One region of the Dactylosporangium sp. NPDC051484 genome, then DNA from elsewhere that is predicted to be linked to it. Evidence: riboswitches for the same ligand, from Rfam matches in the RefSeq annotation. Region 1 holds a riboswitch; each other region holds the start of a gene.

Region 1 (3,201 bases):
GCAGCACGACCTGGGCGCTGGTGACGTCGAGGCGGCCGGCGATCGCGGCGACCGACGAGTGCTCGAGGATGCCGGTGTTGCGCTCAAGCGGGCTCCACGCCTGGGCCACGGTGCCGGTCCGCTGTACCGCGGCGACGAGTTCCGGCCGTGGGTGCGAGGGGGAGACCTGCAGCTGGTCGACGGCCGGCTGGATGCCGGTCTCGGCCACGACGGCGTCGAGGTGCTCCGGCAGGAAGTTCGACACGCCCAGCGAGCGGATCAGGCCCTCGCGCTGCAGCTCGGCCATCTCGGCGTACGACTCCACATAGCGACCGACCGCGGGCAGCGGCCAGTGGATGAGGTAGAGGTCGACGTAGTCCAGGCCGAGGCGCTCCAGCGAGCGCTGCAGGCCGGCCCGGGTGGAGCCGCGGCCCTGGTCGCTGCCGCGCAGTTTGGTCGTGATGAAGAGCTCGGCGCGAGGCAGGCCCGACTCGCGCACGGCGGCGCCGACGGCGTCCTCGTTGTCGTATGAAGCTGCGGTGTCGATCAGGCGGTAGCCGGAACCGATCGCGGCGAGGACCGCATCCGTGGCGCGGCGGCCCTTGAGCGGGTAGGTGCCGTAGCCGACGACGGGCATGTCGAGGCCGGAGTTCAGCCTCACCGAGGGGATGCTCATGCCCCAACCCTAGGCAGCGGGCCGTGTCCGCCGCCGTGCGTCAGCGGCGGCGTCGCCGTGACGGACGACACGGTCGCGGACGCTGCACGGTAACCGGATGACGGACAAGATGACCGGCCGGGTGACAGCGTACGGTGAGCATGTCGGCGCATCGGGTGGGATCCCGGTGCTGTGGCTGGCTGAGGCGGAAACCGCCCAGTATGGTCGGGTCGTCTGCTCGGTCGACGTGCGCCGATCACGGTGCCGCCGGGTGGGCGCCGTCGAGCCGCACCGCCGAGTCGCACAGCGCACTTCGGCAACGCGGGCCGGGGACCCATGCAGTCCTTGGGGTGTATCCGTGACCGAGTCACGGTAGGGCGAATCCTCCCGTCCGAACCCGTCAGCTAACCCGGTAGGCGGCACCGGAAGGAGAACTGTTCGTGCTGCATCTCCATGCTCCGACAGCGGCCGCCCGCCGCCATGCTCTAGGACGGGTGAACGCCAGGACGTAACGCCCTGGCCGCGCTCCAACGCTGATCGACGCCCAATCGCCGCGCGACCCCGGCCGAGTCGTGGGATCGCGCCGATACCGCGCGCCCTCTCCCGTGCGTAGTCCTTCGCACGCCCGCACCGGCGTGTGCTTCACCGTGCGCTGATTCGCGCCGTATTTTCCGCGCCGTATTTCCGTGCCGTCTATTCGTGCCGTCTTTGCGCGCTCTCCGTCCGCGCGCTCTTTCGCAGCCTTCCCGCGCAGCCGTTTCCGCGCCGTTCCGTTTCGCGCGCTGACGCCGCGGCGTCCTGCCGTGCGCCCAGATCGCGCCGTCTTCGATGAGGAATCGCTTACGTGAAGTCACTACCGCGCCAGTTCCAGCCCAGACACCGGCGGGTCGGCCCGCCTGTGCGAATCGGGGCCGTGTCCGTCGTCGTGCTGTCCGCGACGCTGTTCGCCACGGGCTCCGCCGGCCGGCCGCCGGCCGTGCACCCGCCGGTCGCGGTCGCCGCGTCCGCCTACGCGTACGACGCGGCGCTCGTGTCGCCGCTGCTGGAGGGCACCGCCGCCGGCTCGGCGGCCGAGGCGTCGCCCACCGCGTCCGCGACCATGCCGACCATGTCAGCCGCGCCGGCCACACCGACCACGCCGACCGGGCCGACCGGGCCGGCCGCGCCACAGCCGCCGCGCCCGGTCGCCGGGCTCGACCAGACCCAGATGAACAACGCCGTGACGATCGTGCGGCAGGGCCGCGCCCAGGGCCTGCCCACCAGGGCTCTCGTCGTCGCCGTCGCCACCGCGATGCAGGAGAGCGACCTCTACAACGTCGCCAGCCGCGCCGTGCCGGCCTCGCTGAAGCTGCCGCACGAGGGCGTCTCGCAGGACCACGACTCGGTCGGGCTGTTCCAGCAGCGCGCCAGCCAGGGCTGGGGCACCGTGGTCGAGCTCATGAACCCGGCCCACTCGGCGATGCTGTTCTACAACGCGCTGAGCAGGGTCAAGGGCTGGCAGAACATGAGCGTGACGGCCGCCGCTCAGGCGGTGCAGCGCTCGGCGTTCCCAGGGGCGTACCAGAAGCACGCCGACCGGGCCGCAAAGGTCGTGGCCGCCATCAATTGACCGACCGGCGCGTCCGCCGCGGCGCTCAGCGCGGCGCGGCGGTCGCGCGGCGGGCCAGCGCGACGAGCTCGGCCACCGAGGCGGGTGACGGGGAGGCCAGGTCCAGGGTGAGCAGCGCCTGGGAGAGCAGCTCCTCGGCCTGGCGGCGACACCAGTCGCGGGCGCCGGCCTGCTCGATCGTCTTCGCCGCGCGCTCGGCGTCGGCGTCGCTGAGCCGGCCCCGGCCGTCGAACAGCCCGGTCAGCTCGTCGGCGCCGGCCGCGATCGCCGCGGCGACGGGCAGCGAGCGCCGGCGGCGGCGCAGGTCCGGGTATGCCGGCCGGCCCGGGCCGTCGTCGGCCCAGATGCCCAGCAGGTCCTCGGTGAACTGCACGGCGAGGCCCAGCCGGACGCCGAACAGGCGCAGCCGCTCGACCTGTTCCGCCCTGCCGCCGCCGGCCACGGCGCCGAGGGCGCAGGCGCAGCCGAACAGCGCGCCGGTGCGCTGCTCCACCATGGCCAGGCAGTCGCGCAGCAGGTCGGTGCGCTCCTGCGCGGCGAAGTCCGGGCGGGTCTCGCGCAGCGCGAGCGAGGCGTGCTGGCCGTGCAGGAGCTCCTGCACGGTATCGCCCAGGATGCGCATCATGGCCCGGTCCGGCCCCGGCTGTCCGGAGCGCTGCCGCGGCCGGCCCGGCGCGATGTGGGTGGGGTCGCCGGTGGCCACGACGTCGAACGCGAGGGCGAGCAGCGCCTCGCCGCCCAGCGCCGCCGGCTGGGTGCCGACCACGCTCCACGCGGCCCCGTCGGAGCGCCCGTCGACCAGGTCGCGGCGGATCGCCGCCCAGTGATGCATGAGCTCGACCGCGACGGCGGATGGCACCGCGTCGTGCGGGTCGCCGCCGACCGCGGCCGCGCACACCAGGGTGAGCGCGCTGTGCAGCGAAGCGCCCGGCGCGTCGCGGCCGCAGTGCCAGCCCAG
Region 2 (3,201 bases), on a different contig from region 1:
GCGAACGCACGATGTGGAACGGCTTCGGCCGCTCGGTCAACACCTACTTCGTGTGGCTGGAGCAGCAGATCGGCGCCCGGCGCGCGGTGGAGATGGCGCAGCGGCTCGGCATCGTGTTCCGCGGCGACCTGGACGTGTCGCTGGCGGCGAAGGCGGAAGGCTGGGGCTCGTTCACCCTCGGTACGGCCTTGACCACGCCGCTGGACCTCGCCAACGCCTACGCGGCCGTCGCCGCCGGCGGGTTGTACTGCCAGCCGCTGCCGGTGCTGTCGATCACCGACCCGGACGGCCGGCCGGCCGACGCCGCCGGTCCGAAGTGCAAGCAGGCGGTCGACCCCGACGTGGCGGCCGCGGCCACCGACGCGGCGCGGTGCCCGGTCAGCAAGGGCTCGTCGTACGGCAGGTGCGACGGCGGCACGGCCGAGGCCGTGTCCGGCATCCTGAGCGGGCGCCCGGTCGCGGGCAAGACGGGAAGCTCGGAGAACAACGCGACCGAGACGTTCGTGGGGTTCACGCCGCAGATCGCGGCGGCCGGCATCGCGGTGAACGTGGACAACCCGAACGACTACGTCGGCGGCGGGGTCTCCAGCTCGGTCAACGGGGCCGTGGCGCAGACCATGGCGGCGACGCTGCGCGGCCAGCCGGTGCAGGGCTTCCCGGCCCCGAGCCGGGCACGTGCCCTGGGCTGACGGGGCCGGGACGGCGCGCCGTCCACAGTGGACGGCGCGCCGGATCTGGGGCCGGGATCAGGCCGAGTAGCCGCGCTGGGCGATCCAGTCGGCCATCTTGTCCAGGGACAGCATGTACGAGCCGGCGCCCTGGGCGTCGGCCGGATCCGCGATCTTCACGGTCTGGCCGCCGTCGCGGTACCCGACGATCGTCAGGAAGTGCCCGCCGGGGTAGGAGTGGCCGTGTCCGGCGTCGTCCACCGTGGACCCGGCGATGTTGGCGACCACCGCGTACCCGTGGTTGATCGCGTTGAGCACCGCTGCCTTGAGCTGGTCGACGTCAGCCTGGGTGGCCGTCTGCCCGGTGATGAAGTGTGACTTGTAGAAGGACGTCCCGGTGGAGGAGTTGAGCGCCCGCGTGGTGTCCTCGGCCGAGTTGGTGCCGTTGACGGTGGTGCCGAGGCTCTGCGCGACCTGGGACTGCGACTGGAAGACCCCCCGCGCGGTGAGGGCGATGCGCGTGGCGGCCGGGCCGCAGAAGTAGTAGTTCTCCTGCCAGGCGAACTGATAGGAGAGTTCCTTCTGCTGCGGGGGCGCGGTGGAGGTGGCCGCCGGCGGCGGCGCGGTGGAGGTGGTCCCGACGCCGGCCTGTGCGGTGGCGGTCGGCTTGGCCGCGCCCGCCTTGGGGACGCTCGCCGCGTCGGGCACCGCCTGGTCACGCTGCTTCTGGCGGGCGGCCGGGGCGTCGCCGAGGGTGACCGTGGATTCCGCGCCGGTCAGGGTCTGGGTGCCGGCGGCACTGGCCGGTGTCGAGGACTGCTGCAGGGCGGCGGCGCCGATGCCGGCCGCGGCGGCCAGGCCCGCCGCGACGGCCACGACGTGGATGCGCCGAAACCGGGGGACGCGTCCAGAGTGGCGAGGTTTGTAGAGGTACGTCACGGGTACCTCGATTCATGGGGCAACACGCGAGCTCCTTCCGGTGCCGCCTACCGGGTTAGCTGACGGGTTCGGGCGGGAAGCTCGCCCTTCCCGGGGCCGTGGGCCCCGTGGATTCACCCCGGGTGGTGCATGGTTCCCCGGCTCGTGCGCGCGCACGACTCAGCGGATCCGCTACGGGGTCACCCAGGTGGGCAACGGAGGCCGCAGCGGATTCGAAAACCGTAAACACACCGGTCAGAGGCCGTTTCACCCCCTGGTGATTCGGCCACCGGGCGCGGCGCCGCCGGGTCGGGCGACGGGGCGCACACGGCCCTGGCGCCGTTTCTCATCCCCAAAATCACCCCTGCGTCGTTGCGGTCCTAGTCTCGCCGGATGCTCGCTGGTGATGACGAAAACCCGCAGCTCAGCGACGTGGCCGAACACGACCCACGCCATCTGCGGTCTCGCGGCGGCCGTCATGCCGCGCACCTTCGCAACCTCGTGCCCGATCCCGAGCGGCTGCTCGCGTCCGGGCCGGTACGCGTGCTCGCATCCGGGTCCGCACGCGTGCTCGCATCCGCGCCGGCCCGGGCGCTCGCCGCAGGGTCCGCCCGCGTCCTCGCATCCGGGCCGGCCCGCACGCTCGCATCCGGGTCCGCTCGCGCGTTCGCGGCCGGGCGCACGCGCCTGCTCGCATCCGGCCCCGTGCGCCTCGCCGCGGCCATGCCGGCGGGGGCACGCCGCACCGCCGTGGCCGCGACGATCGTCGCCGTGGCGGCGTTCGGGCTGACCTCGACGCTGACGTCCTCGGACCCCCCGGCCGCATCGGGCGGCGCGGTGAGCCTGAGCGCGCAGGAGGGGGCCGGCACGGACCAGGCCGAGGCGCCGCGCGCCGACGAGCGCGCAGGGCGCTCGTCGGGACGCTCGAAGGGCACCGACCCCAAGGCCGCCAATCCGAAGGCCGCTGGCCCCAAGGCCACCGGACAGGGGTCCACCGACAAGAAGGCCACCGGTCAGGGCGGCGCGCCGCCGGCGGCCGCGCCGTCGCCGACCAGGGTGGCGCCCGTCGGCGGGCTGACCCAGGCCGAGATGGACAACGCGGTCGCGATCGTCGACGTGGCCAAGCGGGAGAACCTGCCCAAGCGCGCGGCCGTCGTGGCGCTCGCCACCGCCCTGCAGGAGAGCCACCTGCGCAACCTGGCCAACCCCAACCTGCCGGAGTCGCTGAACCGGCCGAACGAGGGCGTCGGGTACGACTACGACTCGGTCGGGCTGTTCCAGCAACGGCCGAACTGGGGCTCGGTCGAGCAGTTGATGAACCCGCACGAGTCGGCCCGCCGGTTCTACGCGGCGCTGCTGGCGATCCCGGGCTGGGGCGACTACGCCGTCACGGTCGCGGCGCAGAAGGTGCAGCGCTCGGCCTTCCCGGACGCCTACGCGAAGTGGGAGGGGCTGGCGACGCAGATCGCCGACGCCACCATGTAACGCTGGGCGAGGATTCGCTATCCCACCCGTTGTCACTCGTTTGCCGGCCCGGCCTCGCCCGGGCCGGTACGACGATGCCCCCATGTGCAGACAACGGCAGAGAACATGAGGCGCCCAGGCCGGTCCGTCA
Region 3 (3,201 bases), on a different contig from region 1:
CGGCAGGTTCCGACATGCAGCAACTACGGGCTGGAAGCGGTACGGCGATACGGGCTGGTCGTCGGCTCCCGCCTCACCGCCGCCCGCATCCGCCGCTGCAACCCGTCGACGCCGCAGGGCACCCACGACCCGGTCCCGTAGCCGGCCGCGGCGACGATGCGCCTTGATCACGGAGCGCTCGTGTACCAGGGGGTACATGAGCACTCCGTGATCAAGGCGTCCGTCGGCGGGTGGAGCGAAGGACCTCAGCGGTCCTGGGCGCGAAGGCCCGCATGCCCCCGGGCGGCAGTTGCATGCCGCTGGCCACGTACGCCGCCATCTGCTCCTGGTAGGCCGCGAAGGCCGCCTCCGCCCGGCCCGCGGCGGCTAGTTCGCCGGCCAGCACGTACGCCCCGACCAGGCTCATGCTGGTGCCGAGACCGGCCAGCGGCGACCCGCAGTAGCCGGCGTCGCCGAGCAGCACACCCGCCCGCGCGACCAGCGATCGACGCGCACCTGACAGATCGAGTCGAAGTAGAAATCCGGGGCGTCCGGCATGGTGGCGAGCAGGGCGGGCACCCGCCAGCCGGCGCCGGCCATCCGCTCGGCGAGGACCCGCTGCTGCTCCACACGCCCGAGGCGGTGGTACTGGTCCGCGGCGGTGAAGCTCAGGCTGGCCTTGGCCGTCCCGCCGCGCTCCGGCCGCCGGAGGCGTTGTACATGAGGAACCAGTGGCCGAGGTCGCCCGGGTTGGGCACGGTGAAGCACGCCCCGTAGCCGCCGAGGTGGTGGACGAAGTCCCGCTCTTCGACTTCGACCTGGACAAGCTGTTCGAGTTCGGCCTGGCCCGGCTGCTGGACGGGATCGGCCTCTTCGTCCGGGCACACGCCGAGTAGCTCGGCTGTCCGCGTCCGGCCCGCCGCGGCGGAGCTTCGGTGGCCACCGACTTCACCTTGCGTACCAGTGGTCCGCCCACTGGCAAGGGCGGACTATAGGGGTATGGCCGTCCAACTGAATCACACCATCGTGTCGGTCCGCGACAAGCAGGAGTCGGCGGAGTTCTTCGCCGAGATTCTGGGGCTCGACAAGCCGGCACCCTTCGGCCGGTTCTTGACCTTGCAGGTCGACAACGACGTCTCCCTCGACTTCGCCGACGATCTCGGACCGGTCCACCCGCAGCACTACGCGTTTCTGGTCAGCGAGAGCGAGTTCGACGTGGTCTTCGGTCGAATCCGCGCCCGCGGCCTGTCGTACTGGGCCGATCCGGCCCGGCACCGGCCGGGCGAGATCAACACCCGCGACGGCGGTCGAGGCGTCTACTGGGAGGACCCTAGCGGGCACTACCTCGAGATCCTCACGCGTCCGTACGGCAGCGGAAACTGAACGCCGACGCCGACCCCAAGCCCGGGACTGGCCGAGGTACAGTGACCCACGGTCACGTCCACGAGGGCACCGCCCCCGGTGCCGGGCGGGGCTGCCGCCCAATCGCCGCACCGTGGCGAGCCGGGGACCCACGGTAACGTTGGGGTGAATCCGCCCTTCCTCGGAAGGGTGGTAGGGGTCGTTCCGTCCCGAACCCGTCAGCTAACTCGGTCGGCGGCCGACGGAAGGAACGACGAACCAGATGTCACCGCGACATCCATACCGGCGCACGTTCATCGCGCTGCTGGCGGCAATCGTGCTCGGGGGGCTCGCCGCCACGCCCGCCGCGGCCGAGCCCGGCGGCGACACCGGCGACGAGGGCTCCAGCGCCAACCCGACGCTCAACTCCGTCCTCGAGAGCACGAGCCGCAAGTGGTCCGAGGCCAATGATCTGCTGAACGCCTCGGTCAAGCATCAGGGTGAGCTCGCCGCACAACTGCAGGCGACCGAGGCGCGGCTGGCGGTGATTCAGGATCAGGTGGCCGCGATCGCCGCGGCGGCATACCGCACCGGCCCCCTCACCACGTTCGCCGCGCTGATGGACGCGAAGACCCCGGACAGCTTCGCCGAGCGGGCCGGCTCCATCAACGAGATCGCACACCACAACAACAACCTGCTGCACCAGGCCAAGCAGCTGCGGGACGACCAGGCCGCGCAGAAGAAGGCGCTCGATGGCGAGATCGCCACGCAGCAGGAGCAGAAGCGCATCATCGAGCAGCAGAAGAAGGACGCGGAGAAAGCGCTCGCGCAGGCCGGTGGGCCGAGCAGGGGCTTCGTCACCGCCAACCTGCCGCTCGCCAACCCGGTGCCGCGTAACGCCAACGGGTCGCTGCCCAAGGAGTCGTGCAGCGTCAAGGACCCCACGACCAGCGGCTGCCTCACTCCGCGCACGCTGCACGCGATGCAGGAGGCGCAGAAGGACGGCTTCAAGCGGTTCGTGTCCTGCTACCGCCCGAGCGGGCCGTATGAGCACCCGAAGGGCCGCGCCTGCGACTTCTCGGTGCAGACCAAACCCGGCTTCGGCGGGGTGGCCACCGGCGACGACTACACCTACGGCACCACCCTGGCGACGTACTTCGTGAAGAACGCCGACCGCCTCGGCGTCATGTACGTCATCTGGTTCAAGCAGGTGTGGACGCCGACGGTCGGGTGGCACCACTACTCGGGCGTCGCCGGAGACCCCTCCAGCGACCATACGAACCACGTACACCTCTCGATCCTGTGATCCTCACGTTCGCGGGCGGCCGGTCGGCAGGGCAACCGTCGACCGGCCGTTTCCGCGAGGTGACAGGTCCATCCGGCGCGGCTCAGAGGATCTCCGTGTCCCGCAGAAGTCGCCACAGGCCGGCGCCGTCGGGGGCGCCCAGCCAACGCCGATCGTTGAGCGGGACCCGCTTGGAGCCGCCGGCCACCCCCGGGAACGCGCCGGCCAGCACCGCCTGGGTCGGCGAGAGGTGCCGGATCGCCACAGCGGCCACGCTGTCGGGGTGCTCGGCGGCGAACTCGGCGTAGATCTCCGGATCGTGCTGCCCGTCGTCGCCGACCAGCAGCCAGCGAATGTCCGGGAACTCCTCGGCGAGGCGGGCCAGCGACGCTCGCTTGTGCGCCTGGCCGCTGCGGAAGAACCGGTCCGGCTGCGGGCCCCAGTCGGTCAGCAGCAGCGGCCCGGCTGGATACAGGTGCCGGGAGAGGAACCGGGTCAGCGTCGCGGCCACGTTCCAGGCGCCGGTCGACAGGTAGAAGACCGGCGCGCCCGGGTTGGCGTTGACCAGCCGCTCGTACAGCACCGCCATGCCCGGC
Region 4 (3,201 bases), on a different contig from region 1:
CCTTCAGGCAGGCCCGGCCCGTTGTCTCACGGGAGGAACGGCCGCGCGTTGCACGGACCGGAGTCATCTACCTCCGTCGCGTCATGCGGAAGGGCGAACGCGGCCGGAACCACCGCGGCGGCCGCGCGGTTCGGGAGATCGTGTCCAGTCATGTGCCGACAACGGCGGTTGTTGCCGCGTGCCTGGCCTGCCGCTCTCGTCGTTGCCGCCGGGCTGGTCGAACATCGGGCGATCACGCCGCGTGAGCGCCGGGCAGCCGAACGGGCGACCGGAACCACGACCGCGGCGCCGCCCGGGTCCGGCTCGACGCCGGGGCGCTCCGAGCGCGCCACCACGGGCGTCGACCGGCACGCATGGTAAGCACGAAATCACCGTCTGGTTCACGTTCGACGACGGCCTCGTCAACGGCGTCAAGGGGGCGGCTCGCACTGCGGGCGCGCCGAACCGAAGGCAGTGACCTCGTCGCGGTGCCGCATGACGGTGGACTCGCGGTGCGTCTCCGGCGCACTGTGAGCATTACGGTGCGGAGAGTTGCGCGCGGGCCAGCCGGGTTTCTCAATCCGGGGCGCGCGGAGTTCGGCTACGGCGCGAGTGTTCTCGTCCGACCGACGAACTTCCAAGGGCGCCAATGTCACGCAAAAAGGGTTCTCGATCAGTGACAGCCAGTTCAAGCTCCAGGTCGATGGCATGGCCGGTCGGCCGAGTTGCGTGATTGTCGGCACCGGCTCGCCTACCATTTTTGTAGCGCTGGCATCGCGTTCCGTCGCCGGCGAGAGATGGCACCAGATCGCGTGTTCGCGCGGTAACGCGCTGCTCACGGTGGCCGTCGACGGGGTCAAGCCGGGACGGACCGCGATTCCTTCGTCACCGTCGAATTGGTGATGTATACGTCACGCAAATTGCACGACTTTCGGAACAAAACGGACAACAATCAATCACCCACTTGAACCTGGGAACCCGCCCCGCTTAACGTGAATTCCCGTCGGCTGGATGTCCGCGCCCGCCACGGGCGCGCCAGGCGGCACCGCCGAGTCGATATCCGAGCCGGGGACCCACGCGTCAACCCGGGGTGAATCCGCGAACTTGTGCGCGGTAGGGCGACCTTCCCGCCCGAACCCGTCAGCTAACCCGGTAGGCGGCCATGGAAGAAGGAGTAACTCCTCGGTGGAGACCCATCTGAGGTGGACGAGGCGGCCCCACCGTCTGGCACGGCTCCTCGTCGCCATCCTCGGCGGTCTGTCGCTCGCCGTCGGTATCACGGGGCTCGCGCATGCGGAGCCGACCCCGGGCGAGATCGAGAAACAGATCGACGACAAGTGGAACCAGATCGAGCCGGTGGTCGAGCAGCACAACCAGCTCAAGATCGAGCTCGCCACCAACAAGACCAAGCAGAGCAAACTCGAGGCCCAGATCGCGCCGCTGCGCCAGCAGGTCGACGCCGCCTTCGACAAGGTGAGCGCGTTCGCCGTGATGCAGTACAAGACCGGGCGCGTCTCCAAGCTCGACGCGATGCTCACGACCGGCTCGCCCGACACGTTCATCAACCAGCTGACGATGCTCAACATGCTGGCCAAGGACGAGCAGGCGCGGATCAAGGACGTAGTCACGGCCAAGCGGCAGTATGACGCGCAGAAAACGCCGCTCGACGAGCTGGTCGCCAAACAGGCCGAGCAGGAGGCCGCGCTGGCGCAGCAGGAGCAGCAGATCAACGCCGACATCAAAAACCTCAACGACATGCGCACCAAGGCATACGGGACGTCCGGCACGACCGGAAACCTGCGGCCGGTCGCCTGCCCGTTCGAGTACACCGGCGGCCCGGGCGCGAAGGCGGCCCAGGTGGCGTGCGCGCAGATCGGCAAGAGGTATGTGTGGGCGACCGAGGGGCCGAACACGTTCGACTGCTCCGGCCTGACGTTGTACGCCTGGAAGCAGGCCGGCTACACGCTGCGGCACTACACCAACTGGCAGTACCAGGACACCAAGCGCGTGTCGCGGAGCGATCTGCAGGCCGGTGACCTGGTCTTCTTCTTCAGCGACCTGCACCACGTCGGCATGTACGTCGGCGGCGGCTGGATGGTCCACGCACCGAACCCCAGCGCACCCGTGCAGATGAAGAAGATCGATATGGCACCGATATCCGGCTACGGCCGGGTGGCATGAGGGGGGCGGGCCGCGAGCCCGCCCTTTTCACATGGTGGGCCAGGTCCGCCAGTTCTGCCACGAGCGGCTCGGAGTGGGACCGCGCTGCCCCTGGTAGCGCGAGCCGTAGACCGTCGAGCCGTATGGGTGCTCGGACGGCGACGAGAGCCGGAAGATGCACAGCTGGCCGATCTTCATCCCCGGCCAGAGCCGGATCGGCAGGTTGGCCACGTTGGACAGCTCCAGCGTCACGTGGCCGGAGAAGCCGGGGTCGATGAAGCCCGCCGTCGAGTGTGTCAGCAGCCCCAGCCGCCCGAGGCTGGACTTGCCCTCCAGCCGCCCGGCGAGCTGGTCCCCGAGCGTGATCACCTCGAGCGTGGAGGCCAGCACGAACTCGCCGGGGTGCAGCACGAACGGCTCGCCGTCGCCGACCTCGACCATGGACGTGAGGTCGTCCTGCTGGATCGCAGGGTCGATGTGCGTATACAGGTGGTTGTTGAACACTCGGAACCACCGGTCGAGCCGTACGTCGATGCTGGACGGCTGCACCAGCGCTTGATCGAACGGCTCGAGACACAACTGGCCGCCCTCGAGCTCCTTGCACAGGTCACGGTCGGATAGCAACACCCTCTGAGGTTACGGTGTTGCCTCATCCGCCGCCGCGGCGGTCGCTTCGAGGACCGCCCCCATGATTCTCGTCACCAGCTCGATCTCCTCCGGCGCGAACCGGCCGAAGGCCGCCCGTAGGTGCACGCCGAGCGGGGCGAAGAACGCCGCCGCAAGCTCCTGGGCCGGCGGCTGGATGTCCAGGTTGATCCGGCGCCGGTCGGCGGTGTCGGGCCGCCGCTCGACGTGTCCGGCGCGCTCGAGGCGAGCCAGCAGTGCGGTGGTCGCCGCCGGGCTGAGCGAGAGCCGCCGCGCGAGCTCACCGGCGGTCAGCGGCTCCCCGTCCTGCGCCGCCCGCCAGATGTGCGCGACCGCGTTCATGTCGGTGCGATGCAACCCGTGAGCCCGCGTGAACACGTCGACGAACCGGTCGGCCTCCACATTGAAGCGCCGCAG

Evidence for each region. Region 1 has a riboswitch for cyclic di-AMP ahead of AB0367_RS26255 (hypothetical protein). Riboswitches for the same ligand answer to the same signal wherever they lie in the genome.
Region 2: linked by a shared signal. The riboswitch ahead of AB0367_RS36945 (C39 family peptidase) and the one ahead of AB0367_RS26255 (hypothetical protein) in region 1 are both predicted to bind cyclic di-AMP.
Region 3: linked by a shared signal. The riboswitch ahead of AB0367_RS22595 (hypothetical protein) and the one ahead of AB0367_RS26255 (hypothetical protein) in region 1 are both predicted to bind cyclic di-AMP.
Region 4: linked by a shared signal. The riboswitch ahead of AB0367_RS38365 (NlpC/P60 family protein) and the one ahead of AB0367_RS26255 (hypothetical protein) in region 1 are both predicted to bind cyclic di-AMP.

What each region holds. Positions count from the first base shown of each region.
Region 1 is NZ_JBFAZX010000019.1:37,365-40,565, forward strand. It holds gene AB0367_RS26250 (aldo/keto reductase) at 1-655, opposite strand, end outside; cyclic di-AMP (ydaO/yuaA leader) riboswitch at 917-1,068, shown strand; gene AB0367_RS26255 (hypothetical protein) at 1,548-2,243, shown strand; gene AB0367_RS26260 (polyprenyl synthetase family protein) at 2,269-3,201, opposite strand, start outside.
Region 2 is NZ_JBFAZX010000050.1:13,683-16,883, forward strand. It holds gene AB0367_RS36940 (transglycosylase domain-containing protein) at 1-689, shown strand, start outside; gene AB0367_RS36945 (C39 family peptidase) at 747-1,607, opposite strand; cyclic di-AMP (ydaO/yuaA leader) riboswitch at 1,637-1,782, opposite strand; gene AB0367_RS36950 (hypothetical protein) at 1,980-3,071, shown strand; gene AB0367_RS36955 (Ig-like domain-containing protein) at 3,177-3,201, shown strand, end outside.
Region 3 is NZ_JBFAZX010000013.1:173,700-176,900, reverse strand. It holds gene yidD (membrane protein insertion efficiency factor YidD) at 1-141, shown strand, start outside; gene AB0367_RS22610 (hypothetical protein) at 212-406, opposite strand; gene AB0367_RS22605 (hypothetical protein) at 403-609, opposite strand; gene AB0367_RS22600 (VOC family protein) at 979-1,362, shown strand; cyclic di-AMP (ydaO/yuaA leader) riboswitch at 1,448-1,594, shown strand; gene AB0367_RS22595 (hypothetical protein) at 1,604-2,626, shown strand; gene AB0367_RS22590 (phosphatase domain-containing protein) at 2,709-3,201, opposite strand, start outside.
Region 4 is NZ_JBFAZX010000072.1:314-3,514, forward strand. It holds gene AB0367_RS38360 (hypothetical protein) at 592-882, shown strand; cyclic di-AMP (ydaO/yuaA leader) riboswitch at 1,016-1,153, shown strand; gene AB0367_RS38365 (NlpC/P60 family protein) at 1,165-2,160, shown strand; gene dcd (dCTP deaminase) at 2,188-2,766, opposite strand; gene AB0367_RS38375 (MarR family transcriptional regulator) at 2,776-3,201, opposite strand, start outside.